Regions from separate parts of the Klebsiella sp. WP3-W18-ESBL-02 genome, predicted to be linked through region 1. Evidence: predicted binding sites of a transcription regulator. Region 1 holds the regulator's gene; each other region holds the start of a gene.
What was found. Region 1 encodes ArgR, which controls arginine synthesis, uptake and breakdown. Its sites were predicted from a motif close to ANTGAATAAAAATACANT; they were not measured.

Region 1 (10,132 bases):
ATCATTATCACCATGATCCGCGCACCGCTGCTGATGCTGCTGGTGTGCAGTATCTGGGCCGGGTTCTGTACCTGGATCTCATCGCTGGTACGCGTCGAGAACTCCTATGCCTGGGGGCTTTCCGGCTATACCGCGCTCATTATTGTCATCACTATTCAGTCCGAGCCGCTGCTCACGCCGCAGTTTGCCGTCGAACGCTGCAGCGAGATCGTGATCGGTATCGTTTGTGCGATCGTTGCGGATCTGCTGTTTTCACCGCGCTCGATCAAAAAAGAGATCGATCACGAACTGGATGCCATGCTCGTCGATCAGTATCGCCTGATGCAGCTGTGCATCAAGCACGGCGACAGCGATGAAATGGACCGTGCCTGGCACGCGCTGGTGCGTCGCGCCACCGCGATGGAGGGCATGCGCAGCAACCTCAATATGGAATCCTCACGCTGGGTGCGCGCCAACCGTCGTCTGAAGGCATTGAATACCGTATCGCTGACGATGATCACCCAGGCCTGTGAAACGTTTATTATGCAAAACTCGCGGCCGGAGCTGGTGACGGATGCCTATCGCGAACTGTTTGCTGAACCGGTCGAAACGGTGCAGGACGTACACCGTCAGCTTAAACGTATGCGCCGGGTGCTGGCGTGGACCGGTGAGCACGATACGCCGGTGACGATTTACAGCTGGGTGGGCGCCGCCACGCGCTATCTGTTGCTGAAGCGCGGGGTGATTGGCAACGCGAAAATCAGCGCCCGGGAAGAAGAAATTCTGCAAAGCGAAGTGGTGGTGCGTCCCGAGTCGGCCGAACGCCATCACGCGATGGTTAACTTCTGGCGTACCACCGTCTCCTGCGCGCTGGGGATCCTGTTCTGGCTGTGGACCGGCTGGACCTCCGGCAGCGGGGCGATGGTGATGATCGCGGTAGTGACCTCGCTGGCGATGCGTCTGCCCAACCCGCGCATGGTGGCGATTGACTTTCTTTACGGCACGATTGCCGCGTTACCGATCGGGTCGCTCTACTTCTTGGTCATTATGCCTGCCACACAGCAAAGTATGCTGCTGCTGTGCCTGAGTCTGGCGGTGATGTGCTTCTTTATCGGCATTGAAGTACAGAAGCGTCGGCTGGGGTCGCTCGGCGCGTTGGCCAGTACCATCAACATTCTGGTGCTCGATAATCCGATGACCTTCCACTTCAGCCAGTTTCTCGACAGCGCGCTGGGGCAAATTGTCGGCTGCTTTATGGCGCTGATTGTGATCCTGTTGATCCGCGATAACTCGCGTCTGCGTACCGGTCGGGTGCTGCTGAACCAGTTTGTGTTTGCCGCCGTCTCGGCGATGACCACCAATATGGCGCGGCGTAAAGAGAATCACCTGCCGGCGCTCTATCAGCAGCTCTTTTTGCTGCTCAACAAGTTTCCGGGTGATATTGCCAAGTTCCGTCTTGCGCTGACGCTCATTATTGCGCACCAGCGCCTGCGCGATGCGCCGATCCCTATCAACGATGACCTGTCGGCGTTCCACCGCCAGCTGCGCCGTACCGCCGATCGGGTGATTTCGGCGAGCAGCGACGATAAGCGCCGCTACTACTTCTCGCGTCTGCTTGAAGAGCTTGAGGTGTACCAGCAAAAGCTGCGGGTGTGGGAAGCACCGGTCCAGGTGACACAGCCGGTTGAGCGGCTGGTGGCGATGCTGCACAAGTATCAAAGTGCGTTAACCATTCATTAATCGGACTCCCGACGTCGATACGAGGTCGGGATCTTTCCCTTTCACTTCCTATCCCCGCAAAAGCGCTGTCTATACTTAACTGGAAACACTTTTCAGGAGGGTGTAATGACCACGCAAGCGCTACAGGACAACGAGCTTTTTCAAACCGGTTACCTGGTCAACGGTGAATGGCGCCGTCTTGATGCGACCTTTGATGTGCTGAACCCGGCAACGGGCGATGTGGTGGCAAAGGTGGCGAAGGCTGGGAAAACAGAAACCGAGCAGGCGATTGCAGCAGCGGCAAACGCGTTCCCGCTCTGGCGGGCCAAAACGGCGAAAGCGCGTTCAGAGTTGCTTTACCGCTGGTATCAGCTGATCGTTGAGCATAAAAGCTGGTTGGCGCAGCTCATGACCATTGAACAGGGGAAGCCGCTGAAAGAGGCGGAAGGCGAAGTGGACTATGCGGCAAGCTTCATTCAGTGGTTTGCCGAACAGGGAAAACGGGCGAACGGTGAAATCATTCCTCCGGCAAAACCCGGTTCGCGAATTCTGGCTACGCGGGAGCCAATTGGCGTCGTCGCGGCGATTACACCGTGGAATTTCCCGATGGCGATGCTCACGCGTAAGCTAGGACCCGCGCTGGCCGCGGGCTGTACTGGCGTGATAAAGCCGGCGAATAACACACCGCTTTGTGCATTTGCACTGCTGACGCTGGCGAAAAAGGCCGGTATTCCCGATGGCGTACTGAACGCCGTTGCGGGTAATACGCAGGAAATCAGCGACGCGATTATGGCCAGCCACGAGGTACGCAAAATCTCGTTCACCGGCTCGACGTCGGTTGGGAAAACGTTGGTCCGCAACGCGGCGGAAACGATGAAGAAGGTATCGATGGAACTGGGCGGCAACGCGCCTTATATCGTGTTTGAGGATGCCGATATCGACGCAGCCGTTCAGGGGGCGGTAGCGAATAAGTTCCGTAACGCCGGGCAGGTGTGCGTCAGCGTGAACCGTTTTTATATTCATGACAGCGTCTATGACCGCTTCACCCGCCAGCTTGCTGACGCCGTGAAGGCGCTGAAGGTGGGCAATGGCCTGGATGATGGCGTGGTGGTTGGCCCACTCATCGAGCCTGCGGCGGTCAGGAAGGTACGTGAACACGTGGAAGATGCCGTTGCGAAAGGCGCACAGGTGCTGGTCGGCGGGCAGTCGCATGCGCTGGGAGGGAATTTCTGGCAGCCGACGGTGCTCGGAGACTGCAACGAACACATGCTGCTGGCGCAGGAAGAAACCTTTGGACCGCTGGCGGCCTGTTTCCGTTTTCAGGATGAAGAAGAGGTCATTCAGCGGGCGAATAATACCCCTTATGGCCTGGCCGCCTACTTCTATACCCAGAACCTGCCACGCGTCTTCCGCGTCGCGCAGGCGCTGGAGAGCGGGATGATTGGCATTAACGAATGTGCGGTATCCACCGAACTGGGGCCGTTCGGCGGTGTGAAAGAGTCCGGATTGGGACGTGAAGGTTCGGTGCTGGGTCTGGAAGAGTACCTTGAGGTGAAAACGCTGCACATCGGGGGACTTTAAGCTTGCTGGCTGGGAAGGGGGCGTGAGATGAAAATCTATACTTTTGATTTTGACGAGATAGAGGATCAGGGCGATTTTTATCGAGAGTTCGCCCGACTCTTTGCCCTCGATCGTGAGTCTATTCGCGATTTAGACGCGCTGTGGAGCGTGGTCACGGGGCCACACATGCCGCTGCCGCTGGAGATCGAGTTTAGCCATCTGAGCGAAAAGCAGCGCCGCCGCTACGGTGCGCTGATTCTGCTGTTTGATGAAGCGGAAGAAGAGCTGGAAGGGATGCTGCGCTTTAACGTTCAGCGCGGATAAAAAAAGCCCTCGCATAAGGGCGAGGGCAAGTCGTCGGACAAGACGACGAGGGTTTATTTGTACAGCTCAGCCGTAGCGTGCCAATGGTCGCCGGTACGGGCTTCAATTACGCGGTAGCTGCTGGCACCTTCTTTTTCTGCTTTAGCGGCTAATGCGCTGCGCATATCCATTGGGTCACTGCCAACCTGAGAGACAGATACGGTGCCCATGGATTGCAGGTTTTGCGCTTGTTCAGCGTTTACCTGATGCACTGCTGCGCTGGCGCCAAAGGACAGTACGGATGCCAGACCAAGAGATGCGATGATCATTGCGCTTTTCATAATTCTTTACTCCTCACCTTATTTTTCATTCTTCAGCGGTGAGAGGACATACTTCAGATTCCTGGACCGCTGGGTCGTTAACTTTTAAAACTGCCGACGTTTAACTGCGCGCTGTCTTATTTGTACAGTTCTGCTGTTGCGTGCCAGTGAGCGCCGGTACGGGCTTCAATGATGCGATAGGATGACGCACCTTGTTCTTCCGCTTTTTTGTTCAGCATTTCGTGCATATCCATCGGGGATGAACCGACGGAACCGATAGAAACGGTGCCGATTGGCTGGCGATTTTGCGCCTGATCGCTGTTGATAGAATCAGCGGCAAACGCGCCAAATGAGATAACGGAAAGGATGCTCAGAGCGGCAACAGTTGATTTGATTTTCATGATACTCACCTCGTCGAATTTTTTTGGAAGGTCTTTGTTTTGTGACCCTCATCACGAAATTAAGTATACACTAATCACATGAAATATTAATACCCCGCTAATTGTTTCGTCTGTAATTAGACGTCAGGAATCGTCATTTTTAGAACAGATTTGTATAAAAAAAGCCAAATTCTGGCAAAGTCTTGTTAAAATAGTGCGTAAAATCAAAAAGATATCGTTTTTTGATTTTTCGTGCGGTGAGTAAAGGATATATTCACTGAATCTATGCGTTAGGTCGAAGAATCGCACTAAATGCTAACGAAACGGCAGTGGAACCTGTGGAGAAGGGCGGGAAAAGCAGCTCCTCTGGTGGTCCAGAGGAGAACGGCGGAGGATTTACAGTTCCTGCTCGAACAGAATCTGGATGGCTTCATAGAGGTCTTTTACGGTAAAGCCACGGGCCGGCGTCGTGAAGATGGTGTCATCACCGGCGATGCTGCCGAGAATGCCCTCTGCTTTGCCCAATGAGTCCAGCAGACGAGCAATCAGCTGCGCTGCGCCTGGGCTGGTATGGATAACCACCACGGCATCGTTGTAATCGATATCCAGTACCAGATTCTTCAGCGGGCTGGTGGTGGTCGGCACGCCCAGTTCGGCCGGCAGACAGTAAACCATTTCCATTTTGGCGTTGCGGGTACGCACGGCGCCAAACTTGGTCAGCATGCGAGAAACTTTGGATTGGTTAATATTATCGAAGCCTTCTTCCTGCAAGGCCTGAACAATTTCGCCCTGAGAGCTGAATTTTTCTTCCTTCAGTAATGCTTTAAAGGCTTTAACTAATTCTTCTTGTTTCGTTGAACTTCGCATAAGTCACCCGATTATGGTGGTGAAATTAACATTATTATGCATATAGGCGAATATTTATGCAAAATAATTTGCTCCAGGAGACCCGAGCAAATACAGAAAGGCGGGATTTTAGCAAAATTCAGGCCTAAGAAACATGCCTATATCACGGGATCCAAATAAGTTAAAAGTAAATGAAATGTTATTAAATTGCTGTTGTTTTACCCAATTCGCTGAGTATATTGTAATCGATAGTTGATGAAAGTTTGGTTTCGTAGAAAGGCCTTTTTCTGGGAGTAGTGCGGATGCTGTTGGATAGCCCGCATTCTGTAAGCAATTATATTGTAATTATTTACCTTGTGAATTAAGGTCGCCGCAACGGAGTAACAACAGGTAGCTCCTGCGTTGGTTATGCGGTCCACGACAGGTTGTTGCCTGAATGTCATTAACCATAATAAGGAGTTTAGGATGAAAGTCGCAGTCCTTGGTGCCGCCGGCGGTATTGGCCAGGCGCTTGCCCTACTACTAAAGACCCAACTGCCTTCAGGTTCAGAACTCTCCCTCTATGATATTGCCCCCGTCACACCGGGCGTGGCGGTCGATCTCAGCCATATTCCTACTGATGTCAAAATCAAAGGATTCTCCGGCGAAGATGCGACGCCTGCGCTGGTTGGGGCGGATGTTGTCCTGATTTCTGCCGGGGTTGCTCGTAAGCCCGGTATGGATCGCTCCGATCTGTTTAATGTTAACGCCGGGATTGTGAAAAACCTGGTGCAGCAAATTGCAAAAACCGCGCCGAAAGCCTGCATTGGTATTATTACCAACCCGGTCAACACCACCGTCGCTATTGCTGCGGAAGTGCTGAAAAAAGCGGGCGTGTACGATAAGAATAAACTGTTCGGCGTGACCACGCTGGATATCATCCGCTCCAATACCTTTGTGGCGGAGCTCAAAGATAAAAGCGCCGGTGAGGTGGAAGTTCCGGTAATTGGCGGCCACTCCGGCGTCACCATTCTGCCTTTATTGTCGCAAATTTCCGGCGTGAGCTTCTCCGATCAGGAAGTAAACGATCTGACCAAACGCATCCAGAACGCGGGCACTGAAGTGGTGGAAGCGAAGGCGGGCGGCGGGTCGGCAACGCTCTCTATGGGGCAGGCGGCGGCGCGTTTCGGTCTGTCTCTGGTTCGTGCGCTGCAGGGCGAGAAGGGCGTGGTGGAATGCGCCTATGTGGAAGGCGACGGTCAATATGCGCGCTTCTTCTCGCAGCCGCTGCTGCTGGGTAAAAACGGGGTGGAAGAGCGTCAGTCTATCGGCAAGCTCAGCGCTTACGAGCAGCAGGCGCTGGAAGGTATGCTGGAGACGCTGAGAAAAGATATTCAGCTGGGTGAAGACTTTATTAATAAGTAAGTCGTGAAGCCTGAGATGTCACAAAGGGGCCAATGGCCCCTTTGCTTTTTCGGTGAGCGTTTAGTTTGACGCCGGGTATTCCTGGATAGTCACCTGCATCGTCAGCTTTTTATCGTCACGCATCACGACGACCGGGATAACGGACCCCGGGCGAATCTCTGCCACCTGGTCCATTGTCTCCAGCGCAGACACCGCCGGTTTACCGTTCACCGAGATAATCACGTCATTATTTTGAATGCCCGCCTGCGCCGCCGGGCCGTCTGGCGCAATTTCATTAACCACAATGCCCTGAATCTGGTCGATACCGCCGCCCTGCGAACGCAGCGGCGCGATCTCTCGCCCGCTGATGCCGATAAAGCCACGAATAACGCGTCCGTCGCGAATCAGCTTATCCATGATTTTAGTTGCCAGCTGGAACGGAATGGCAAAGCTCAGACCTTCTGGCGTTTCGCCGTCGTTGCTCTTATCGAAGGAGAGGGTGTTGATCCCCATCAGCTCGCCCAGCGAGTTCACCAGCGCGCCGCCGGAGTTACCGTGGTTGATTGAGGCATCGGTCTGTAAGAAGTTTTGTCGCCCGCTTGGGTTGAGGCCGATACGCCCGGTGGCGCTGATAATCCCCTGGGTAATGGTCTGACCCAGGTTATACGGGTTGCCGATCGCCAGCACGACGTCGCCGATGTGCGGCGTACGCGCCGGGTTGATCGGAATGACCGGTAGGCCACCGGTGGCGTTGATTTTCAGCACCGCCAGGTCGGTCAGGCTATCAGAACCAACCAGCAGGGCCTCAAATACGCGGCCGTCTTGTAAGGCGACGATGATCTGATCCGCATCGTTGATGACATGCTTGTTGGTAATAATGTAGCCACGTTCGTCCATAATGACGCCGGAGCCGAGCGTTTTGATCTCCAGCTGATTATTACTGCTGCTGTTCAGGCTACGGTTATAGACGTTCACCACCGCCGGCGCGGCACGGCGCACCGCGGCATTGTAGCTGGCGGGCGTTTCATCCGTGCTGCTAAAGCGCGGAGCGGAAATAGGGTTCCATTGACGTAACGAGGGGACGGAGACAATCAATATGCCGCCGACCAGTAAACCAATTGCAACCGAACGTAAGAGCTTTACAAGCATGATACAGGCATCGTTGATAAGGAAACTGGACGAAGCATACCACGAGTTAAGCGGACATACAGCGTATACGCTGCATCCGCCCCGTGAGCTGGCTGTCGAAGGCTCATCCTTGAGCCTGGAGCGTCAAAAGGCGACAGCTTGCGCCAGTATTGGCTGACGCAGGGTAACGGATGACCGGCTCAGGTCATTACCGCAGAAGCAGATAAATACTTTCGCCGCCGCGCATCACGTTCAGCGCGATAACCGCTGGTTTGGCCTCCAGCACTTTACGCAGTTCAGCAATAGACTGCGTGGTCTGGCGGTTAATACCGATGATAACGTCGTCTTTATGCAGGCCAATCTGCGCGGCCGGGCTGCCTTTCTCAACGTTAGAGATAACCACCCCTTTGGTGCCATTTTTCGCCTGGCCGTCGCTCAGCGATGCCCCTTCCAGCGCCGGAATAATCAGCTGCGCGCTGGCGGTTGCGGAGGTGCTTTTATCCAGCGTGACTTCGACTTCCAGCGGTTTACCGTCGCGTAACAGCCCCAGCTTCACTTTTGAACCTGGCGCCGTTGTCGCAATGCGCGAGCGCAGCTCGGCGAAGCTGCTCAGCGGCTTGCCGTTGAGGCTGGTAATCACGTCGCCGGATTTAATGCCTGCTTTTGCGGAGCCAGAGCCTGGCAGCACTTCGCTCACGAAAGCGCCGCGCTGTACGTCGAGGTTAAACGCTTTGGCAATGTCGGCATTCATCTCCATGCCGCGAATGCCAAGCAGGCCACGCTTGATCTCGCCGAACTGGATCAACTGCTGGGCCAGGGTCTGTGCCATGTTGCTGGGGATGGCAAACCCGATGCCGATGCTGCCGCCGCCGGGCGCCAGAATGGCGGTGTTAATGCCGATCAGTTCGCCATTGAGATTGAGCAGCGCACCGCCGGAGTTACCGCGGTTAATGGCGGCGTCGGTCTGAATAAAGTTCTCGAGCCCTTCCAGATTCAGGCCGCTGCGGCCCAGCGCGGAGACAATGCCGGAGGTGACGGTCTGCCCCAGGCCGAACGGGTTGCCGACGGCGACGGCAAAGTCGCCTACGCGCAGTTTGTCGGAGTCGGCGATGGCGATTTGCGTCAGATGGCTGGCTTTTTGAATTTGCAGCAGCGCGATATCGCTTTGATCGTCACTGCCGATAAGCTTCGCTTCAAACTCGCGGCCATCGTTCAGCTGCACGCTGATTTTCTGTGCGTCGCTGATGACGTGGTTGTTGGTTAGCACGTAGCCTTTAATCGCATCAATGATCACGCCAGAGCCAAGCCCTTCAAACTGCTGGCCCGGCTCGTTGGTTGCATTGCCGCCGTCATCGCCAAAGAATTTTTTCAGCTCATCCGGGACCTGCTGGTTCACCGGGGCCGTGCCTTCTACCTGTACGCTCACCACCGCAGGCAGCACTTTCTCCAGCATCGGCGCGAGGCTAGGCAGTGCGCCCTGGCCCGGAACCTGCGTCGGCAGTGACGCGAACACCGGCGACGGTGCGGCAACGGATAACCCCACGCTGAATGCCAATGCACTTAACAGTAACGTTGATTTATTCATTGATGCTGGCCCTCATGACCCTGGATGCAAGAATATGACTTCCCGAAAAGACTGATGTTATTGAAGTAAATATAGACGGCGTGAGCAGAAGAGGACGGGCGCAGGTCATGCGCCCGTAAAATATTTGTGGAATGCAGATTAATCGCGTTTGGCACCGCTGCGCAGCAGGCCGGATGCGCCCTCTGAATAGTCGCGCGGCATCTGCACCGGCGCCTGATCGTTACCGGCTTCGGATTCCGCGAGACGGTTGCGGAACGGGTTGGCTTCCGCTGACATGCCCGGCAGCAGGTTGCTGGAGCTTTTCGCCATGTGCTGGTAAATCTGGCGGTAATCATCGGCCATGTTATCCAGCAGCTCGGCGCTGCGGGCAAAATGGCTGACCAGCTCTTCGCGATACTCTTCCAGCTCGGCTTTGTTTTTTTCGAGCTCGTATTGCAGCGCCTGCTGCTGGCGTAGTTTGCGATTACCAAAACGCATGGCCACGGCACCGATGATGATACCGACAACTAACCCAATTAGCGCGTATTCCCAGGTCATGAACATCTCCCGTTGTTTTGTTGTTCCGTAGGGTATTGGCTATAAGGCAACTCCGTGCCTGCGCCCGATAGTGCCACTATAACCGCTAATCCTGTAGAAGTGGAATCCTGACGCATCATCGCGTAGTGTAGAACGGACTTTTTTTAGTCAATCGTGAAGTAAGACATACCGGTTTTCAAAGGAATAACAATTAGATCATGCAAAGCCAGTCCCCCACATCGCGCTATCTTCAGGCCCTTGAAGAGGGCAGTCATCAACCCGACGATGTCCAGCGTGAGGCGGTTAATCGCCTCGACACCATTTACCAGGAACTCCAGCACAAAATGCCCGCAGCGGCCCCCGGCGGCGGCCTGCGCGCGCGCTTTGGTAAGCTGTTGGGCAAAAAAGAACCC
Region 2 (10,132 bases), 470 kb from region 1:
GGTCGCGCGCTTCTTCAACGATACCCAACTGCCGTTCGCAGTGGACGACGCGCAGCTTAACGCAACGCTGAACGCGCTATTTCCCGCGAGCGAAAGCGTCGACTGGCAAAAAGTCGCTGCCGCCGTGGCGCTGACGCGGCGTATTTCGGTGATTTCCGGCGGGCCGGGCACCGGTAAAACCACGACGGTAGCCAAATTGCTGGCGGCGCTGGTGCAGATGGCTGGGGGCGAAAAATGCCGTATCCGCTTAGCGGCGCCAACCGGTAAAGCGGCGGCAAGATTAACCGAGTCCCTTGGCGCGGCGCTGCGCAAGCTCGCCCTGAATGAGGCGCAAAAGGCGATGCTACCGACGGAAGCCAGTACGCTGCACCGTCTGCTGGGCGCGCAGCCCGGCAGCCAGAAGATGCGCTATCACGCGGGTAACCCGCTGCACCTTGACGTGCTGGTTGTCGACGAAGCGTCGATGATTGACCTGCCGATGATGGCGCGGCTGATTGACGCGCTGCCGTCGCATGGGCGGGTGATTTTCCTCGGCGACCGCGACCAGCTGGCATCGGTTGAGGCGGGGGCCGTGCTGGGCGATATCTGTAGCTGGGTCAGCGCGGGGTATACCGCCGAACGAGCGGCACAGCTGAGCCGTCTGGTGGGGGCGACGGTCCCGGCGGGCGACGGTCCGGTCGCCGGCGCACTGCGTGACAGCCTGTGCCTGCTGCGAACCAGCTACCGTTTTGGCAGTGATTCAGGTATCGGGCAACTGGCCGGCGCGGTGAACCGAGGCGACAAGAACGCCGTCGGTGAAGTCTTCGCCCGTGGTTTTCACGATATCGAACTGAAACCGCTGCGCTCGACGGATGATTATGCCGCGATGCTCGATGATGCACGCGCCGGCTACGGTCACTATTTACAGCGACTGCGCGAGCAGGCTGACCCGGCAGAAGTGCTGGCGGCCTTTGGTGAGTACCAGCTGCTGTGCGCGCTACGCGAAGGGCCGTGGGGCGTGGGCGGGCTAAACGCCCAGTTTGAGCAACTGCTGGCCCGTCATCGTCAGATCGTGCCGCAGCGCCATTCGCGCTGGTATGAAGGCCGCCCGGTCATGATCAGCCGTAACGACAGCGCCCTGGGGTTGTTCAACGGTGATATTGGTATCGCACTGGACCGCGGGCAGGGGATGCGCGTCTGGTTCCCGATGCCGGATGGCACGATTAAGTCGGTACAGCCAAGCCGCCTGCCGGAGCACGACACCGCGTGGGCGATGACGGTGCATAAATCTCAGGGGTCTGAATTCACGCACGCGGCGCTGGTTCTGCCGACACAGCTGGTTCCGGTGGTGAGCCGCGAACTGGTGTATACCGCCATTACCCGCGCAAAATCGCGGCTGTCGATGTATGCCGATGAAAACCTGCTGGCGCAGGCGATTGCCACGCGTACGGAACGGCGTAGCGGCCTGTCGGCGATTTTTGCAGAGATGGAATAGAGTGGTGAAGAGGGGCGCGGTGTGCCCCCTCTCTCTTTTTAAGGGAGAGGGCTGGGGTGAGGGTTTAACGCCGAGCCAGAATTTCCCCTCACCCTAACCCTCTCCCCATAGGGGCGAGGGGACAGTTCGGCGCCGCTATGCTAAGTCCGTCATCAGCACCTTCGACCGTCGCTGATAGTTATAAAGCTGTTTCTTACTTTCCGGCAGCAATTCCACGTCTACCGGCTTAAACCCGCGCTCCTGGAACCAGTGAATGCTGCGCGTGGTCAGTACAAACAGGTGATTCAGCCCCATTTGCTTCGCCTGAGCGGCTATCCGCTCCAGCAGTACCTCGCCACGCGATGAACTGCGGTAGTCCGGATGTACCGCCACGCAGGCCATTTCGCCAATTTTTTCTTCCGGGAACGGATACAGCGCGGCGCAGGCAATGGTGGTGTTATCACGCTGAATGATCGTGAATTTATCGATCTCCATTTCCAGCTGTTCGCGGGAGCGGCGCACCAGAATACCCTGCTGCTCCAGCGGGGCGATAAGATCGAGAATACCGCCGATGTCGTTAATGGTGGCGCGGCGAATTTGCTCGGCGCTCTCCATCACGATTTGCGTACCAATACCGTCGCGGGAGAACAGCTCTTGCAGCAGAGCGCCGTCTTCCTGATAGCTTATCAGGTGGCTACGGCGCACGCCGCTGCGGCAGGCTTTCACCGCGCCGCGCAGGAAGCGCGCGGTACCGGAAAGGTAATCGCCTTCCTGCTCCAGCTCTTCGATGCGCGCCTGCGCTTCGTTCGGGAACAGCTCGGGAACAATTTCGCCCGCTTCGTTATACACGCCCTGCGACGAGCAGAAGCCGATCATTTTTTCAGCCTTCAGCTTAATCGCCAACTGGGTGGCAATTTCTTCCGAAGTCAGGTTAAAGCTTTCGCCGGTCACGGAGACGGCCACCGGCCCCATCAGCACAATCGCGCCGCTATCGAGCTGGCGGTGAATGGCCTCTTCATCAATACGACGAATACGCCCGCTGTGGCAGTAATCAATACCGTCGTCCACGCCAAGCGGCTGCGCGATAATAAAGTTACCGCTCACCACGTTGATGTGTGCCCCCTGCAGCGGGGTGTTATTCAGGCTCATCGACAGACGCGCGGTGATATCCAGCTGCAGCTGACCGGCCGCCTGCTTAACCAGTTCAAGGGTTTTGCTATCCGTCACGCGAATATGTTTATGATACGTGGGCTGATGGTGATGCTCTTCCAGGTTTGCATCAATCTGCGGGCGCGCGCCGTACACCAACACCAGGCGAATACCCAGACTGTGAAGTAGGCCTATGTCATTGACAATGCTGGAAAAATTCTCATGCTCAATGGCTTCGCCGCCGAGCATGATGACAAACGTCTTCCCTCGGTGAGCGTTAATATAGGGGACTGAATGACGAAACCCCTCGACCAGTTCGGTTCTACGTTCCTTCACCACGGCGCAACCCTCAATGCATGATTATTCGTAATAAGTGTATTTTTATTCTGTTTTGCCGCTAAACGCAAGCCAGAATTTACCTCAGGATGGCAAAAATTCGCGTCGAATTTCGCTTAACCAACGAATGTTTACCCTTTTATAGATGACAGTTTATCCCTCATTGGTTAGAGTTTTCGGTCAATCGTATTATGCGTAAATTACAATCGTCTTTTTTTGCCTGGGATGGAGCATGTCCGGAAGTCAGTCTTTGAGTCGTCGCCGCCTGTTAAAAGGGGCGGGCGCCATGTGGTTGCTAAGTGTCAGTCAGGTTGGTTTTGCTGCCGTCAGTCAGGTGGTGGCGGTCCGCATCTGGCCTGCGTCCAGCTACACGCGCGTTACGGTGGAATCCAACCGCGTGCTCAAGTACCGGCAGTTTGCGTTAAGCAACCCGGATCGCCTGGTGGTCGATCTCGAAGGGGTGAATCTTAACTCGGTGCTGAAAGGGATGGCCGCGCAGATCCGCGGCGACGATCCGTTTATTAAATCCGCGCGCGTGGGGCAGTTTGACCCGCAGACGGTGCGCATGGTGTTTGAGCTTAAGCAGGACGTCAAACCGCAGCTGTTTGCCCTGGCGCCGGTCGCCAGCTTCAAAGAGCGTCTGGTGATGGATCTATACCCGGCCAACAGCAACGATGTGCAGGATCCGCTGCTGGCGCTGCTGGAAGAGTACAATAAAGACGGCCTCGAAAAGCAGGTACCGCCTGCGCAGAGCGGGCCTCAGCCGGGGAAAGCCGGACGTGACCGGCCAATCGTAATCATGCTTGACCCGGGTCACGGCGGCGAAGACTCGGGTGCGGTGGGGCTGTATAAAACGCGGGAAAAGGACGTGGTGCTGCAAATTGCCCGTCGCCTGCGCGCGCTGATTGAGAAAGAAGGCAATATGAAAGCCTACATGACGCGCAATGAAGATATCTTTATTCCGCTGAGGGTGCGGGTGGCGAAGGCGCAAAAGCAGCGCGCCGACCTGTTCGTGTCGATTCATGCGGATGCCTTCACCAGCCGTCAGCCGAGCGGCTCGTCGGTGTTTGCGCTCTCCACTAAGGGGGCCACCAGTACGGCGGCGAAATATCTCGCGCAGACCCAGAACGCCTCGGATTTGATCGGCGGGGTGAGCAAGAGCGGCGACCGTTACGTTGACCACACCATGTTTGATATGGTGCAGTCGCTGACCATTGCCGACAGCCTGAAATTCGGTAAAGCGGTGCTCAAGAAGATGGGGCAGATTAACAATCTGCATAAAAACCAGGTTGAGCAGGCAGGCTTTGCGGTGCTGAAAGCACCGGATATTCCATCGATCCTCGTCGAAACTGCATTTATCAGTAACGTTGAAGAGGAGCGCAAGCTGAAGACCGCCAAATTCCAGCAGGAAGTGGCCGAATCCATCCTCGCCGGGATCAAAGCCTACTTCGCCGACGGCGCGACCCTTGCGCGGCGCGGGTAACTTGCCATGTCGCGTCTGAAATGCGCCCACGGCGGGAATACGCGTGAAGCGGCTGCGCTGATAGGTGTCGCCGCTGACCAGCTGCTGGATTTCAGTGCCAACATTAATCCGCTGGGTATGCCCGAGAGCTTAAAACAGGCCATTGTGGCTCAGCTAAGCTGTGCGGAACGCTATCCCGACGTTGAGTATCAGCAGCTGCATCAGGCGCTAGCGGCACATCACGGGGTTCCGGCAACGTGGATTCTCGCAGGTAACGGCGAGACGGAATCTATTTTTACCCTCGTCAACGGTCTGCAGCCGCGCCGGGCGATGGTGGTTGCGCCTGGGTTCGCCGAATATCGTCGCGCGCTGGAAACGCAGGGTTGCGTTATCGACACGTTTTACCTGCGCGAAGAGGACGGCTGGCAGCTGAGCGAGGCGATTCTCCCGGCGCTGACGGCTGAACTCGACTGCCTGTTTCTCTGCACGCCTAACAATCCAACCGGGCTGATGCCGGAGCACACGCTATTGACGGCCATTGCTGAACGCTGCCGAGCGCTGGACATCGCGCTGATTCTCGACGAAGCCTTCCTTGATTTTATCCCCGATGCGCCGGGATTTATTCCTCTACTGGCGGAGTATCCCCACGTCTGGGTGCTGCGTTCACTGACCAAATTCTATTCTATTCCCGGCCTGCGCCTTGGCTACCTGCTCAACGGCGATGAACGGGCGGTCGCAAGGCTGCGCCAGCGGCAGATGCCGTGGTCAATCAATGCGTTCGCCGCGCTGGCCGGCGAGGTGATTCTCAACGATAGCGCCTACCAGCAGGCCACTCGCCGCTGGTTGGCCGATGAAGGGGCGCGCTTTTACCGTGCGCTCAGTAAGATTGACGGGATCACGGTTTACCCCGGGCGAGCCAATTACCTGTTTCTGCGCTGCGAGCGCCCCGACCTTGAGCTGCAATACGCGCTGCTGGAACAGCAGATTTTAATTCGCAGCTGCGCTAACTACCCGGGGCTCGACGGGCGCTACTTCAGGGTGGCTATCCGCAGCGCCGAAGAAAACCAGCGGCTGCTGGCGGCGCTGAGTCAGGTACTGAGCTGAACGCCACCCGATACCGACGTTCGCAGATGCAGCTGCGGCCAGTGCGCCGCTAACGAACGTTGCCCCAGCGCCCAGCGCAGATACTCTACATCGTGACGGCGGCGGTCGAGCATCAACCCGACAACGCTGCCGCTGTGCGCTACGTTCAGGCCATACAGGCTGCATGATTCAACCAGTGCCAGCAGCGCCGCAAACCCCGGCTTGGGCAGCAGAGTCTGGCTGGCGGTGGCGCTGAGCGTCGCCGCTTCGCCCAGCAGGCCAGCATCCTGACGTCTGCAGGAGCTTTGCACTTTTTCCCATGCCAGATCGAGCACCCCGGCGTTTGCCTCCAGCACCGCCTGGCGGGGTAATCGGTGATAGTCGACGGTGCGAAGCCGTAGCGGGCTTTCCAGTACCAGAAGGTCGAAATGCGGCGCGGGCTGGCAGGCAATTTGCGTGCGCGCGTGATGATGATCGAACAGGGTGGGGGCACAAAATAGCGTGCTGTCCGTCGGCTCCAGCGAAACGCATAGCGCGGCGAGCGCCGATTCGCTGAGCGTCTGGCCCAGATGATGCGCGGCGGCAACGGCGGTGGCGGCGATATCGGCGGTGCTGCTGGCCATTCCCTTAGCCAACGGAATCGTTGAGTGAATCTCTATGCGCAGCGAACGGCTTAGCGCCTGTGGATAGCCCAACTGGGCTAGCAGCCGGTTGAGCATCGCCCGCGCCAGGGGGCGCTCGTCGGCAAGCGGCGTTCCGTCGCGCACTTCCACCGTGCTGTACCAGTCAATCGGGCAAGAAACCAGCTTCTCACTGCCGAGAATCCAGCCCTGAATAAGTTCCCCACAGGAGGCGGGACAGCGCGCCACGCTCATGATTTTCCTTGCTTTGCCGAACGAAATATAACTACCGTAAATAAATCTGCCGGTATTGTCATAGCGCAACGAAATCCTTCTTTTGCGGCGCTAGAGTAACCTGTTTTTATTTTATGCGGGCCGACGTGCCGGTATAAATCTGCAACCAACAGGTTTGGCATAGATTATGTGCCAGGGAAGGAGGTGTAAACCCTCCGCAGCCCCCGCTGCTGTGATGCTGACAACCCCGTACACACCACTGATCGACAGATCGGGAAGGACGGGCGAGGATGACGCTAAGCCAGAAGACCTGCCTGTTGGCCATTAACAACAACTTCGGTGGGAAGTGGGTTGCTTTGAGTCGAACGGTCTCCGGACCGGGCGCACGCACGGCTATACCCGATGACCACCCTGCATAGGGTCAGGGTATGGCAGCCAGACAGCACGCATTTGTTCTCGCCGGGACCGGCAGCGGCTGTGGTAAAACCACGGTAACGCTGGGTCTGCTTACGCTGTTACAGCGACGCGGCCTGCGCGTTCAGCCTTACAAAGTCGGGCCGGACTACCTTGATACCGGCTGGCACAGCGCCCTTAGCGGCGTTACCTCCCATAATCTCGACAGCTATATGCTGCCTGCCCCCACGCTTAATGCGCTGTTCTGCGAACATATGCAGCAGGCCGATGTTGCCGTCATTGAAGGCGTCATGGGCCTTTACGATGGCTACGGCACCGACCCTGATTATTGCAGCAGCGCGGCGATGGCGAAACAGCTGGGCTGTCCGGTGATTCTGCTGGTGGACGGTAAGGCGGTTTCAACTTCTATTGCCGCGACGGTGATGGGGTTTCAGCACTTCGATCCCCGCTTGAATATCGCTGGCGTCATCGTGAATCGCGTCAACAGCGAGGGCCACTTCCAGCTGCTTAAGCACGCCATTGAACGCTACTGCGGCCTTCCTGTGCTGGGCTATGTGCCGCACGTGGACGGCGTATCGTTGCCGGAGCGCCATCTTGGGCTGGTCACTGCCCGAGAATCGGCGCTCGACAATGGGCCATGGCAAGACTTTGCTACCGTGCTGGAGCGAACGCTGGATGCCGATCGTCTGCTTGAACTGAGCGCATTGCGCACTTTACCTTCCGGCCAATGGCCGCCCATGCCGGACTCCGGCGCGGGGCTGACGCTCGCCCTTGCCGATGATGAAGCCTTCAACTTCTACTACCCGGACAATCTGGCACTGCTGCTGCGTGCTGGCGTGAAGATTGTGCGCTTTAGCCCGCTGCATGACGCGGTGCTGCCCGATTGCCAGATGATCTGGCTCGGCGGCGGTTACCCGGAACTGCACGCCCGTGCCCTTGCAGATAACCAGCCAATGCTGACGCAGCTGCGCGCGGCGCACGAGCGCGGCGTGGCGATTTACGCCGAATGCGGCGGCCTGATGTACCTTGGCACCACGCTGGAAGATAAGAACGGTGATACCTACGCAATGGCCGATATTCTGCCCGGCCACAGCAAAATGGGCTCCCGGCTGACCCGCTTTGGCTACTGCGAAGCGCAGGCGCAGCAGCCAACGCTGCTCGCTGCTCCCGGCGACGTGCTGCGCGGCCACGAATTCCACTATTCCGATTTTACCGCCCAGACGCCTGCGGTGATGGCGTGCCGTAAAACCCGCGACGGCGCGGTGCTCCAGCAGTGGGCCGGTGGCTGGCAACGTGGCAATACTTTTGCCAGCTACCTGCATCTCCATTTTGCTCAGAACCCGTCGATGCTCAACCACTGGTTTGCCGCCGCAAGGAGTGCCCAATGACGCTGCTGGCCTGGTGCCTGGCCTGGGGGCTTGATTTCATCATCGGCGACCCGCACAGCTGGCCGCATCCAGTGCGCTGGATAGGCAACCTGATTAACGCCGTGCAGCGCGCGGTGCGCAGGATGTGTCATACCGACCTTGCGCTGCGTATTGGCGGCGGGGTGATGTGGCTGGTGGTGGTGGGGCTGAGTTACGCCGTTGCCTGGGGCGTGCTGCACCTCGCCGCGAGCGTGCATCCGTGGCTGGGTTTTGGCGTTGAGGTGTGGATGATTTTCACGGTGCTGGCCGGGCGCTGCCTGGCGCAGTCGGCGCAGGCGGTCGAACGTCCGCTGCGGGCAGGCGATCTTGCCGAAAGCCGTATCAAGCTGTCGTGGATTGTCGGGCGCGATACCTCACAGCTACAGCCGGAACAGATCAACCGCGCGGTGGTGGAGACGGTGGCGGAAAACACCGTCGACGGCATTATCGCGCCGCTCTTCTTCCTGTTGCTCGGCGGCGCGCCGCTGGCGATGGCCTACAAAGCGGTGAACACCCTCGACTCGATGGTGGGTTACAAGCACGAAAAATACCGGGCAATTGGCATGGTCAGCGCGCGTCTCGACGACGTGGCGAACTTCATTCCCGCGCGTCTGAGCTGGCTGCTGATTGGCCTTGCCGCCTTTATCTGCCGCGATAATGGCGCGCGCGCGCTGCGTATCGGCTGGCGCGACCGTAAAAACCACAGCAGCCCCAACTGCGCCTGGTCTGAAGCGACCGTCGCCGGGGCGCTGGGCATCCGTCTTGGCGGCCCTAACGACTATTTTGGCGAGCGGGTGAACAAGCCGTGGATTGGCGACGCGCATCGCCCGATTGCCATTGATGATATTTCCCGAACGATTCGACTGATGTGGGTAGCGTCAACGCTGGCCCTGCTGCTGTTTATGGCGGTCAGGTTCTGGCTTATCGGCGTGGCCTGAGGAGCACTGCATGAACTATATCCAGCAACCGCAAGCGATTGAGCGCAAAAGCTTCGAGATTATCAGCGAGATTATCGCGCAAACGCGCCCGGAGTATCGCTTCGCCAGCCCCTTGCACGAAGCGATTATCAAACGGGTGATCCACACCACCGCCGACTTCGAGTGGCTGGATATTTTGTGGTTCTCGCCGGATGCATTAACCCGCCTGTGCGAGGCGCTGAGCCGCCCGTGCACGCTCTACACCGACACCACCATGGTACTTTCCGGCATCAACAAAAACCTGCTGGCCACCTTCGGCGGCGAGTGCCGCTGCTACATCAGCGACCCGCGCGTGGTGCGCGAGGCCAAAGCGCAGGGCATTACCCGCTCGATGGCGGCGGTGGACATTGCCGCCAAAGAGGAGGGCGACAAAGTGTTTGTCTTCGGTAATGCGCCAACCGCGCTGTTTCGCCTGATGGAGCATAACGCGCTGGAGGTCGGCGGGGTGATTGGCGTGCCGGTCGGGTTTGTCGGTGCGGCGGAATCCAAAGAGGCGCTGAGCAAAAGCAGCCTGCCGGGCATTGCCGCGCTGGGGCGTAAAGGTGGCAGCAACGTTGCGGCGGCGATCGTCAACGCCATTCTCTACCATCTGCAGGGGGCGCGATGAGCGAGCCCGCCTTTGATGCCCCGGTGTGGCATAACGGCAAAGCGCTGCGCAAAGGCTACACCACCGGCTCCAGCGCCACGGCGGCGGCGAAAGTCGCCGCGCTGATGGTGATGCGCCAGCACCTGATTCACCAGATCTCGATTGTCACGCCGTCGGGCGTGACGCTAAACCTGAATGTCGAATCCCCGCACGTCGAAGGCCAGCAGGGTATTGCCGCCATCCGCAAAGATGGCGGCGATGATATCGACGCTACCCACGGGATGCTGATTTTTGCTCGCGTCACCGTCAACGACAGCGGCGAGATTATCCTGCGCGGCGGCGAAGGTGTTGGCACCGTTACCCGCAAAGGCATCGGGTTGCCCATCGGCAGCGCGGCGATTAATCGTACCCC
Region 3 (10,132 bases), 750 kb from region 1:
TAAAGCCCAGCTGTTGCTTGCCAAACAGGATGCTGAGGGTGGTGGCGGAGGACTGCCACTGGGGAAAGTTCCAGCCGCCCGCAGGTACGTAAAGCGCCTCGAGCGCGTTCATGCAGGGGGCGTCATCACCCAGCCCTGCGTCGGCGAGCTGCCCCTCCAGCAGGATCTCCAGACGCGGAAAATCGACCTTAAACGCCATTTCTGGCAAAGGCGTGTGGTTAACCGCGAAATGAATTTTTTGCAGTGGCGTAATGCCGGAAGCAATCTGGGAAAGCAGCGGATTGATGTCGTAAAACATGAGGCTCCCTGTCGTGATGAACAACGAAGAAACCTTAACCGAGGGGATAAAAAAAGGCCACAAAGAATGTGGCCTTTTCAGATTGCTGACAAACCTGTTGGCGCGGTGCCGGATGGCGTCGCAAGCGACTTATCCGGCCTACAAAGGATGTCGGCAATCCACGTAGGCCCGATAAGCGCAGCGCCTTCCGGCAACGTACGCGGAATTAACCGGTGTTACGCATACCCGCCGCGACGCCGGCGATGGTGACCATCAGCGCCTGTTCGACGTTATGGTCTGGTTCCAGACCTGCTTCTTCCGCTTTACGCGAGCGATGCAGCAGTTCGGCCTGCAGGACGTTCAGCGGGTCGGTATAGATGTTACGTAGCTGGATAGATTCGGCGATCCATGGCAGATCGGCCATCAGGTGTGCATCGTTAGCGATATCCAGTACCACTTTGATATCGGCTTCCAGCTGCTCGCGCAGCTCGGCGCCCAGCGCCCACAGCTCAGGTTTCACCAGACGCTGATCGTAGTATTCCGCCAGCCACAGGTCCGCCTTCGAGTAGACCATTTCCAGCATACCCAGACGGGTAGAGAAGAACGGCCAGTCGCGGCACATCGTTTCCAGCGCGTTTTGCTTACCGTCTTCCACCACTTTTTGCAGCGCGGCACCGGCACCCAGCCAGGCGGGCAGCATCAGGCGGTTTTGCGTCCAGGCAAAGATCCACGGAATGGCTCGCAGAGATTCAACGCCGCCGGTCGGACGTCGTTTGGCCGGACGAGAACCCAGCGGCAGTTTACCCAGCTCTTGCTCCGGCGTAGCGGAACGGAAGTAAGGCACGAAATCTTTGTTTTCACGCACGTAGCCGCGGTACATCTCGCACGAGATGTCGGACAGCTCGTCCATAATGCCGCGCCATTCTTCTTTTGGCTCCGGCGGCGGCAGCAGGTTTGCTTCCAGAATAGCGCTGGTATACAGCGACAGGCTGCTGACGGTGACTTCCGGCAGACCGTATTTGAAACGGATCATTTCGCCCTGTTCCGTCACGCGCAGGCCGCCTTTCAGGCTCCCCGGCGGCTGTGACAGCAGCGCGGCATGGGCCGGCGCGCCGCCGCGCCCGATAGAACCGCCGCGGCCGTGGAACAGCGTCAGCTCAATGCCTGCTTTTTCGCAGGTTTTGATCAATGCGTCCTGTGCCTGATATTGCGCCCAGGAGGCTGCCATTACGCCCGCATCTTTTGCGGAGTCGGAATAGCCAATCATCACCATCTGTTTGCCCTGAATGAAGCCGCGATACCAGTCGATGTTGAGCAACTGGGTCATCACGTCATCGGCGTTGTTCAGGTCGTCCAGCGTTTCGAACAGCGGAGCGACCGGCAGTGCGAAGGTGATCCCGGCTTCTTTCAGCAGCAGATGAACCGCCAGCACGTCGGACGGCGTTTTGGCCATTGAGATCACGTAAGCGGCGACGGAACCCTGCGGCGCGTCGACGATCGCTTTACAGGTTTTGAGCACTTCGAGGGTATCGTTGCTCGGCTCCCAGCTGCGTGGCAGCAGCGGACGCTTAGAATTCAGTTCACGGATCAGGAATGCCTGTTTGTCGGCTTCAGACCAGCTTTCATAGTCGCCAATGCCGAGGTAGCGGGTGAGCTCGCCCAGCGCTTCGGTATGACGGGTGCTTTCCTGGCGGACGTCAATACGTACCAGCGGGACGCCAAAACACTTCACACGACGCAGGGTGTCGAGCAGTTCGCCGTTGGCGATAATGCCCATACCGCAGGCCTGTAGTGATTTATAACAGGCGTACAGCGGGTCCCACAGCTGTTCGTTCTGGCTGATCAGGCCCGCCGGTTTTGGCAGACGCTGGCCTTTGAGACGCGCTTCCAGCCAGGCCTGGGTGGCCATCAACTGACTGCGCAGGGTTTTCATCAGGTAGCGGTACGGTTCGGTTGCGCCTTCTTCGCCAACCAGCTCGCGCAGCTCGTCGGTGCATTCCACCATCGACAGCTCGGAGATCAGCACCTGAATATCTTTCAGGAACAGGTCGGTGGCTTTCCAGCGACTTAACAGCAGGACGTGACGGGTAATTTCTGCGGTGACGTTCGGGTTGCCGTCGCGGTCGCCGCCCATCCAGGAGGTAAAGCGTACCGGAACGAAGTCGACCGGCAGGCGATAGCCAAGGTTCTCTTCGAGCTGTTCGTTAAGTTCGCGCAGATAGTTAGGCACGCCTTCCCATAGGCTGTTTTCAACCACCGCAAAGCCCCATTTTGCTTCATCAACCGGGCTTGGACGATGCTTACGAATTTCATCCGTATGCCATGACTGGGCAATCAGCTGGCGCAGGCGGCGCATAATCTGGTTGCGTTCGTAGTCGGCAATATCGTTATTATCGAGCTGTTTCAAGCAGTTGTTGATTTCACCCATCTTGTGAATCAGCGTACGACGCGTGATTTCGGTTGGGTGGGCAGTCAGCACCAGCTCCAGTGACAGGGATTCAACCGCCTGTTTAATGGTGGTTTCGTTGAGATCGGGTTGGTCTTTGAGTTTGCGTAGAGTGCGGGCAATCACTTCCGGGTTGCTTGCCGCTTCGCCTTTCGGCGAAATGCTGTGGTACTGTTCGGCGGTGTTGGCCAGGTTAAGGAACTGGCTGAACGCGCGGGCGACCGGCAGCAGTTCATCGTTAGACAGGTTCTGCAGCGTGCTGAGCAGCTCCTGGCGATTGGCTTCGTTGCCCGCACGAGAAGATTTGGACAACTTACGGATCGTTTCTACACGGTCAAGAATGTTCTCACCAAGCGCATCCTTGATGGTATCGCCTAGCACTTTACCGAGCATACTGACATTACTACGCAACGCGGAATATTGTTCGTTCATTAACCCAGACACCCCATCTCATTTTATTTTGTTATATCCCGCCCTTTGGAACGAAAGGCCGGAATAAAGACACCTCTTTTATAAAGCCACGTAAAAACCCTTACGTCAATTGCTGCGAAATCGCTTCAGCAAACGAATAAATCGCGGCAATTTACGAAAGTTAATTCGCTTCGTGCCAGATAAGGAATGCTTATGAAAATGTGAGGGAGATCGCGGCTTAGAGATGCCGGATGGCGCTGCGCTTATCCGGCCTACGGGCGGGGGTAGGCCCGGTTGGCGTAGCGCCACCGGGCAAGATTCATTAGTGCCAGCAGAAGTGATGCACCACCTGGGTAATTAACTCGCGCGTCGGCTTAATAAAGCGGGTTTCCAGGTATTCGTCCGGTTGGTGTGCCTGGTTGATCGAGCCCGGGCCGAGGACGATTGTCGGGCACAGGGTCTGGATAAACGGCGCTTCGGTGCAGTAGTTCACGACGTCGGTTTTGGTACCGAGCAGTTTTTCCAGCACTTCAACCAGCTGGTGATCCGGCGGGCATTCGTAGCCAGGGATAGGCGCGTGCAGTTCGCTGACCGTCAGGCGCCCAGGCCACTGCGCGCTGACCGGCTCGAGCGCTTCATCCAGCAGACCGTTGAGATCGCCCAGCGTCATGCCCGGCAGCGGACGGATATCCATGTGCAGCTCACAGCAGGCGCAGATGCGGTTGGAGGCATCGCCACCATGAATGCTGCCGAGGTTTAGCGTTGGGTATGGCACGGTGAAGGCATCATAGTGATAGCGTTCTTTTAGCGAATCGCGCAGCTGCATCACGCGGCCAATGGCGTCATGCATGATTTCAATCGCGTTGACGCCGCGCGCCGGATCGCTGGAGTGGCCAGACTGGCCCATCACGCGAATGGCGTTCGACATATGGCCTTTGTGTGCGCGCACCGGCTGTAAGGACGTCGGCTCGCCGATGATGGCGCAGTCAGGACGGAGCTCGGTGGACTCGGAGAAGTAACGCGCCCCCGCCATGCTGGTCTCTTCATCTGCCGTTGCCAGAATGTACAGCGGTTTTTTCAGCGTCGTCACATCCACATCACGCAGCGCATCGAGAATAAAAGCGAAGAAACCTTTCATGTCGGCGGTGCCGAGGCCGTAGAGCTTGTTGTCGTGTTCGGTCAGGGTGAACGGATCGCGAGTCCAGCGCCCGTCATCAAACGGTACCGTGTCGGTATGACCGGCGAGCAGCAGCCCACCCGCGCCGTGGCCGGTGCTGGCCAGCAGGTTGAATTTATTGCGCGTGCCGGGGACCGGCTGCACCTCAACATTGAAGCCTAAAGAGGAGAACCAGTCTGCCAGCAGAGTGATTAAAGACGCATTACTCTGATCGAGCGCTTCTTCGGTTGCGCTGATGGACGGGGTGGCGATCAACGCACGGTAAATCTCGATAAATGGTGGTAAATTGTTTTTCATTGTTGACACACCTCGGGTCGTGATAGTATCAATATTCATGCAGTATTTGTGAATAAAAATACATTATCATTAGGCGTAAGAAAACCCACCAACGGTAGGGTGAAGTGACGACGCTTAATCAGGCAAACAGACATAAGAAGGTAAACGGCCCCGATGTTGAATACGCTGATTGTGGGCGCGAGCGGCTACGCTGGCGCAGAGCTTGTGACCTATGTGAATCGCCATCCTCATATGAACATAACCGCTTTGACGGTCTCAGCGCAAAGCAATGATGCAGGAAAGTTAATCTCAGATTTGCATCCACAGTTAAAAGGGATTGTCGATCTGCCGCTGCAGCCGATGTCCGATATCAGCGAATTTAGCGCGGGCGTAGACGTGGTGTTTCTCGCCACCGCGCATGAAGTCAGCCACGATCTGGCGCCGCAGTTCCTCGCGGCGGGCTGCGTGGTGTTCGACCTCTCCGGGGCGTTCCGCGTCAATGACGGTGCCTTCTACGAAAAATATTACGGTTTTACCCATCAGTACCCCGAACTGCTGGAGCAGGCGGTGTACGGTCTGGCGGAGTGGAACGCGGATAAACTGAAAGAGGCAACGCTTATCGCGGTGCCGGGCTGCTACCCCACGGCGGCGCAGCTTTCCCTGAAACCGTTGATTGATGCCGATCTGCTGGATCTCTCTCAGTGGCCGGTGATCAATGCGACCAGCGGCGTGAGCGGTGCTGGGCGTAAAGCAGCGATCTCCAACAGCTTCTGCGAAGTTAGCCTGCAGCCGTACGGCGTATTTACCCACCGCCATCAGCCGGAAATTGCCAGCCATTTAGGCGCCGAGGTGATTTTTACCCCGCATCTGGGCAACTTCCCGCGTGGGATTCTGGAAACCATTACCTGCCGTCTGAAACCGGGCGTAAGCCAGGCGCAGGTGGCGGACGCTTTACAACAGGCCTACGGCGACAAGCCGATGGTGCGTTTATACGAGAAGGGCGTTCCGGCGCTGAAAAACGTGGTGGGCCTGCCGTTCTGCGACATCGGTTTTGCCGTTCAGGGCGAACACCTGATCGTGGTAGCAACCGAAGATAACTTATTGAAAGGCGCCGCCGCACAGGCCGTGCAGTGTGCCAATATCCGTTTCGGCTTTGCTGAGACGCAGTCTCTTATTTAAGGTGTGACGATGATGAATCCATTAATTATCAAACTGGGCGGCGTGTTACTGGATAGCGAAGAGGCGCTGGAGCGTCTGTTTACCGCGCTGGTTAACTACCGCGAGTCGCATCAACGCCCGCTGGTGATTGTTCACGGCGGCGGCTGCGTGGTGGACGAACTGATGAAACAGCTCAACCTGCCGGTAAAAAAGAAAAATGGCCTGCGCGTCACGCCAGCCGACCAGATTGACATCATCACCGGCGCACTGGCGGGTACCGCCAACAAAACGCTGCTGGCATGGGCGAAGAAACATGATATCGCCTCCGTTGGCCTGTTCCTCGGCGACGGCGACAGCGTGAAGGTCAGCAAACTGGATGAAGAGCTGGGCCACGTGGGCCTGGCGCAGCCGGGTTCGCCGAAGCTGATTAATCTGCTGCTGGAAGGCGGTTTCCTGCCGGTGGTGAGCTCAATTGGCGTGACCGACGAAGGGCAACTAATGAACGTCAACGCTGACCAGGCGGCAACCGCGCTGGCGGCAACGCTGGGCGCAGACTTGATTCTGCTCTCCGATGTGAGCGGTATTCTCGACGGTAAAGGCCAGCGTATTGCCGAAATGACGGCGGCGAAGGCTGAACAGCTGATCGACCAGGGCATTATTACCGATGGAATGATTGTGAAGGTGAACGCGGCGCTTGATGCGGCGCGTACGCTGGGTCGCCCGGTGGATATCGCTTCATGGCGTCACGCGGAGCAATTGCCGGCGCTGTTTAACGGCACGCCGATTGGTACGCGTATTCTGGCTTAAACATTTGTGTGCCGGATGGCGGCGTAAACGCCTTATCCGGCCTGCGTGAACAGAACCTGTAGGCCGGATAAGCGTAGCGCCATCCGGCAGTGAAATCGAAGAAATTAAGGAAGCATGTTATGGCACTTTGGGGTGGGCGTTTTACTCAGGCAGCGGATCAGCGGTTCAAACAGTTCAATGACTCTTTACGCTTTGATTATCGCCTGGCGGAGCAGGATATCGTTGGCTCTGTTGCCTGGTCCAAAGCGCTGGTGACGGTTGGCGTGCTGACCGCTGACGAACAGTCTCAGCTGGAAAGCGCGCTGGGCGTGCTGCTGGAAGAGGTTCGCGCCAATCCGCAGCAGATTCTGGAAAGCGATGCTGAAGATATCCATAGCTGGGTAGAAGGCAAGCTGATCGACAAAGTGGGTCAGCTGGGTAAAAAGCTGCACACCGGCCGTAGCCGTAACGATCAGGTGGCGACTGACCTGAAGCTGTGGTGCAAAGATACCGTTGCAGAGCTGCTGGTGGCTAACCGTCAGCTGCAAAGTGCGCTGGTTGAGACGGCGCAGGCGAATCAGGACGCAGTGATGCCGGGCTATACTCACCTGCAGCGCGCGCAGCCGGTGACGTTTGCCCACTGGTGCCTGGCCTACGTTGAGATGTTGGCCCGTGACGAAAGCCGTCTTCAGGATACCCTGAAGCGTCTGGACGTTAGCCCGCTGGGCTGCGGCGCGCTGGCGGGGACCGCGTATGAAATCGACCGTGAACAGCTGGCCGGCTGGCTGGGCTTTGCTTCTGCAACCCGCAACAGCCTGGACAGCGTTTCCGACCGTGACCACGTGCTGGAGCTGCTTTCCAACGCCTCTATCGGCATGGTGCACCTGTCACGCTTCGCCGAAGATCTGATCTTCTTTAATACCGGGGAAGCCGGTTTTGTTGAGCTGTCCGATCGCGTGACCTCAGGCTCTTCTCTGATGCCGCAGAAGAAAAACCCGGACGCGCTGGAGCTGATCCGCGGTAAATGCGGACGCGTGCAGGGTGCGCTGACCGGCATGATGATGACCCTTAAAGGGCTGCCGCTGGCCTATAACAAAGACATGCAGGAAGACAAAGAAGGCGTGTTCGATGCGCTGGATACCTGGATGGACTGTCTGCACATGGCGGCGCTGGTGCTGGACGGCATTCAGGTGAAACGCCCGCGCTGCCAGGAAGCCGCGCAGCAGGGTTATGCTAACGCGACTGAACTGGCGGATTATCTGGTTGCCAAGGGCGTCCCGTTCCGTGAAGCACACCATATTGTGGGTGAAGCCGTCGTCGAAGCCATTGCACAGGGTAAACCGCTGGAAGATCTGGCGCTGGCTGATTTGCAAAAATTCAGCGCGGTGATTGGCGAAGATGTCTATCCGATTCTGTCGCTGCAATCCTGCCTCGATAAACGTGCGGCGAAAGGCGGCGTATCACCGAAACAGGTGGCGCAGGCGATTAGCGACGCAAAGGCTCGCCTTGCGTAGCCATGTTTTGTAGGCCTGATAAGCGTAGCGCCATCAGGCACTAATATCAGTAGCCCGGCCAAGCGTAAGCAACGCCGGGTATTTTATGCGTAAAAAAAGCGGGCCACGGGGCCCGCAAACGTTCATGTTGGCTTTAGTTAGTCGAGTTTTGAGAGAAACTCAGAAATCGGCGCGATGACTTCAAGGGTTAAACAAGGACCGCGCGGTTTCTGTGGTTTATTATTAAACAGAATCCTTGATAGGGATAATCATTCATTGCTATTCTATCTATCGCCATGAACTATCGTGGCGATGGAGGATGAATAATGAATATTCGCGATCTTGAATACCTGGTGGCGTTAGCTGAACACCGGCATTTCCGCCGGGCGGCAGATTCCTGCCACGTCAGCCAGCCAACTCTGAGCGGGCAGATTCGAAAACTGGAAGATGAACTGGGCGTGATGCTGCTGGAGCGTACCAGCCGCAAGGTGCTGTTTACCCAGGCCGGACTGCTGCTGGTGGACCAGGCGCGTACGGTGTTACGCGAGGTCAAAGTGCTGAAGGAGATGGCTAGCCAACAGGGGGAGACGATGTCCGGCCCGCTGCATATCGGCCTGATCCCGACCGTTGGCCCGTACCTGCTGCCCCACATAATCCCGATGCTGCACCAGACGTTCCCGAAGCTCGAAATGTATCTGCATGAAGCGCAAACCCATCAGCTGCTGGCGCAACTCGATAGCGGTAAGCTGGATTGCGCCATTCTGGCGCTGGTCAAAGAGAGCGAAGCCTTTATTGAGGTGCCGCTGTTTGATGAGCCGATGCTGCTGGCGATCTATGAAGATCACCCGTGGGCCGAGCGCGATCGCGTGCCGATGTCGGATCTGGCCGGTGAGAAACTGCTGATGCTGGAAGATGGCCACTGCCTGCGCGATCAGGCCATGGGCTTCTGTTTTGAAGCCGGTGCGGATGAAGATACTCACTTCCGCGCGACCAGTCTGGAAACCCTGCGCAATATGGTGGCGGCGGGCAGCGGGATTACCCTACTGCCGGCGTTGGCCGTGCCGCCGGAGCGGAAACGCGATGGTGTGGTCTACCTGCCGTGCATTAAGCCGGAACCGCGCCGCACCGTGGGGCTGGTGTATCGACCGGGGTCGCCGCTGCGCAGCCGCTATGAGCAGCTGGCAGAGGCCGTCCGTGAGACGATGGACGGCCATTTCGAAAAGACGTTAAAAAAGGCGATTTAAGCCGTTTAGCGCAGCGACCCGATAGGCTTCTGCCATGGTCGGGTAGTTAAAGGTGGTGTTAACGAAGTACTCAATGGTGTTACCGCCACCTTTCTGCTCCATAATCGCCTGGCCGATGTGAATAATTTCGGCCGCGCGTTCCCCAAAGCAATGAATGCCGAGGATTTCTTTCGTCTCCCGATGGAACAGGATCTTCAGGCTTCCTACGCTCATGCCCACGATTTGCGCTCGCGCCAGATGTTTAAACTGGGCGCGGCCCACTTCATACGGCACCTTCATCGCGGTCAGCTGCTGTTCGGTTTTGCCGACGGAGCTGATTTCAGGAATGGTATAGATCCCGGTCGGGATATCTTCAATCAGGTGAGCGGTCGCTTCGCCTTTCATCAGCGCCTGTGCAGCAATACGTCCCTGATCGTAGGCGGCGGAGGCCAGGCTTGGATAGCCGATGACGTCGCCGACGGCGTAAACGTGCGGCAGCGCGGTCTGGTACAGGCTATTGACCTTCAACTGACCGCGGCCATCGGCCTGCAGGCCGATGTTTTCCAGCGACAGCGAGTCGGTGTTGCCGGTACGGCCGTTGGCGAACAGCAGACAATCGGCTTTTAGCTTTTTGCCGGACTTCAGGTGCATGATCACGCCGTCGTCCACGCCTTCAATTTTCTCGTACTCTTCGTTGTGGCGAATGACCACACCGCTATTCCAGAAGTGGTAAGACAACGAGTCTGACATCTCCTGGTCGAGAAACGCCAGCAGGCGGTCGCGGGTGTTGATCAGGTCAACCTTCACGTCCATACCGCGGAAGATAGACGCGTATTCGCAGCCGATAACCCCGGCGCCGTAAATAATGACGTGGCGAGGTTCATG

Region 2: a site for ArgR is predicted at 2,975-2,992, ahead of argA (amino-acid N-acetyltransferase). Genes of this name have one in related genera too.
Region 3: a site for ArgR is predicted at 4,656-4,673, ahead of argC (N-acetyl-gamma-glutamyl-phosphate reductase). Genes of this name have one in related genera too.

Annotation. Positions count from the first base shown of each region.
Region 1 is NZ_AP021972.1:559,221-569,352, forward strand. It holds gene aaeB (p-hydroxybenzoic acid efflux pump subunit AaeB) at 1-1,719, shown strand, start outside; gene H7R56_RS02760 (NAD-dependent succinate-semialdehyde dehydrogenase) at 1,825-3,279, shown strand; gene H7R56_RS02765 (barstar family protein) at 3,307-3,582, shown strand; gene yhcN-B (DUF1471 family stress response protein YhcN-B) at 3,636-3,902, opposite strand; gene yhcN (peroxide/acid stress response protein YhcN) at 4,019-4,282, opposite strand; gene argR (transcriptional regulator ArgR) at 4,658-5,128, opposite strand; gene mdh (malate dehydrogenase) at 5,573-6,511, shown strand; gene degS (outer membrane-stress sensor serine endopeptidase DegS) at 6,572-7,639, opposite strand; gene degQ (serine endoprotease DegQ) at 7,827-9,203, opposite strand; gene zapG (Z-ring associated protein ZapG) at 9,342-9,740, opposite strand; gene zapE (cell division protein ZapE) at 9,938-10,132, shown strand, end outside.
Region 2 is NZ_AP021972.1:1,026,811-1,036,942, forward strand. It holds gene recD (exodeoxyribonuclease V subunit alpha) at 1-1,474, shown strand, start outside; gene argA (amino-acid N-acetyltransferase) at 1,610-2,941, opposite strand; gene amiC (N-acetylmuramoyl-L-alanine amidase AmiC) at 3,171-4,421, shown strand; gene cobD (threonine-phosphate decarboxylase CobD) at 4,428-5,504, shown strand; gene H7R56_RS04980 (GHMP family kinase ATP-binding protein) at 5,489-6,358, opposite strand; cobalamin riboswitch at 6,492-6,670, shown strand; gene H7R56_RS04985 (cobyrinate a,c-diamide synthase) at 6,766-8,139, shown strand; gene cbiB (adenosylcobinamide-phosphate synthase CbiB) at 8,136-9,095, shown strand; gene H7R56_RS04995 (cobalt-precorrin-8 methylmutase) at 9,106-9,741, shown strand; gene cbiD (cobalt-precorrin-5B (C(1))-methyltransferase CbiD) at 9,738-10,132, shown strand, end outside.
Region 3 is NZ_AP021972.1:4,964,491-4,974,622, reverse strand. It holds gene H7R56_RS23830 (helix-turn-helix transcriptional regulator) at 1-298, opposite strand, end outside; gene ppc (phosphoenolpyruvate carboxylase) at 504-3,155, opposite strand; gene argE (acetylornithine deacetylase) at 3,457-4,608, opposite strand; gene argC (N-acetyl-gamma-glutamyl-phosphate reductase) at 4,762-5,766, shown strand; gene argB (acetylglutamate kinase) at 5,776-6,552, shown strand; gene argH (argininosuccinate lyase) at 6,672-8,045, shown strand; gene oxyR (DNA-binding transcriptional regulator OxyR) at 8,351-9,268, shown strand; gene sthA (Si-specific NAD(P)(+) transhydrogenase) at 9,251-10,132, opposite strand, start outside.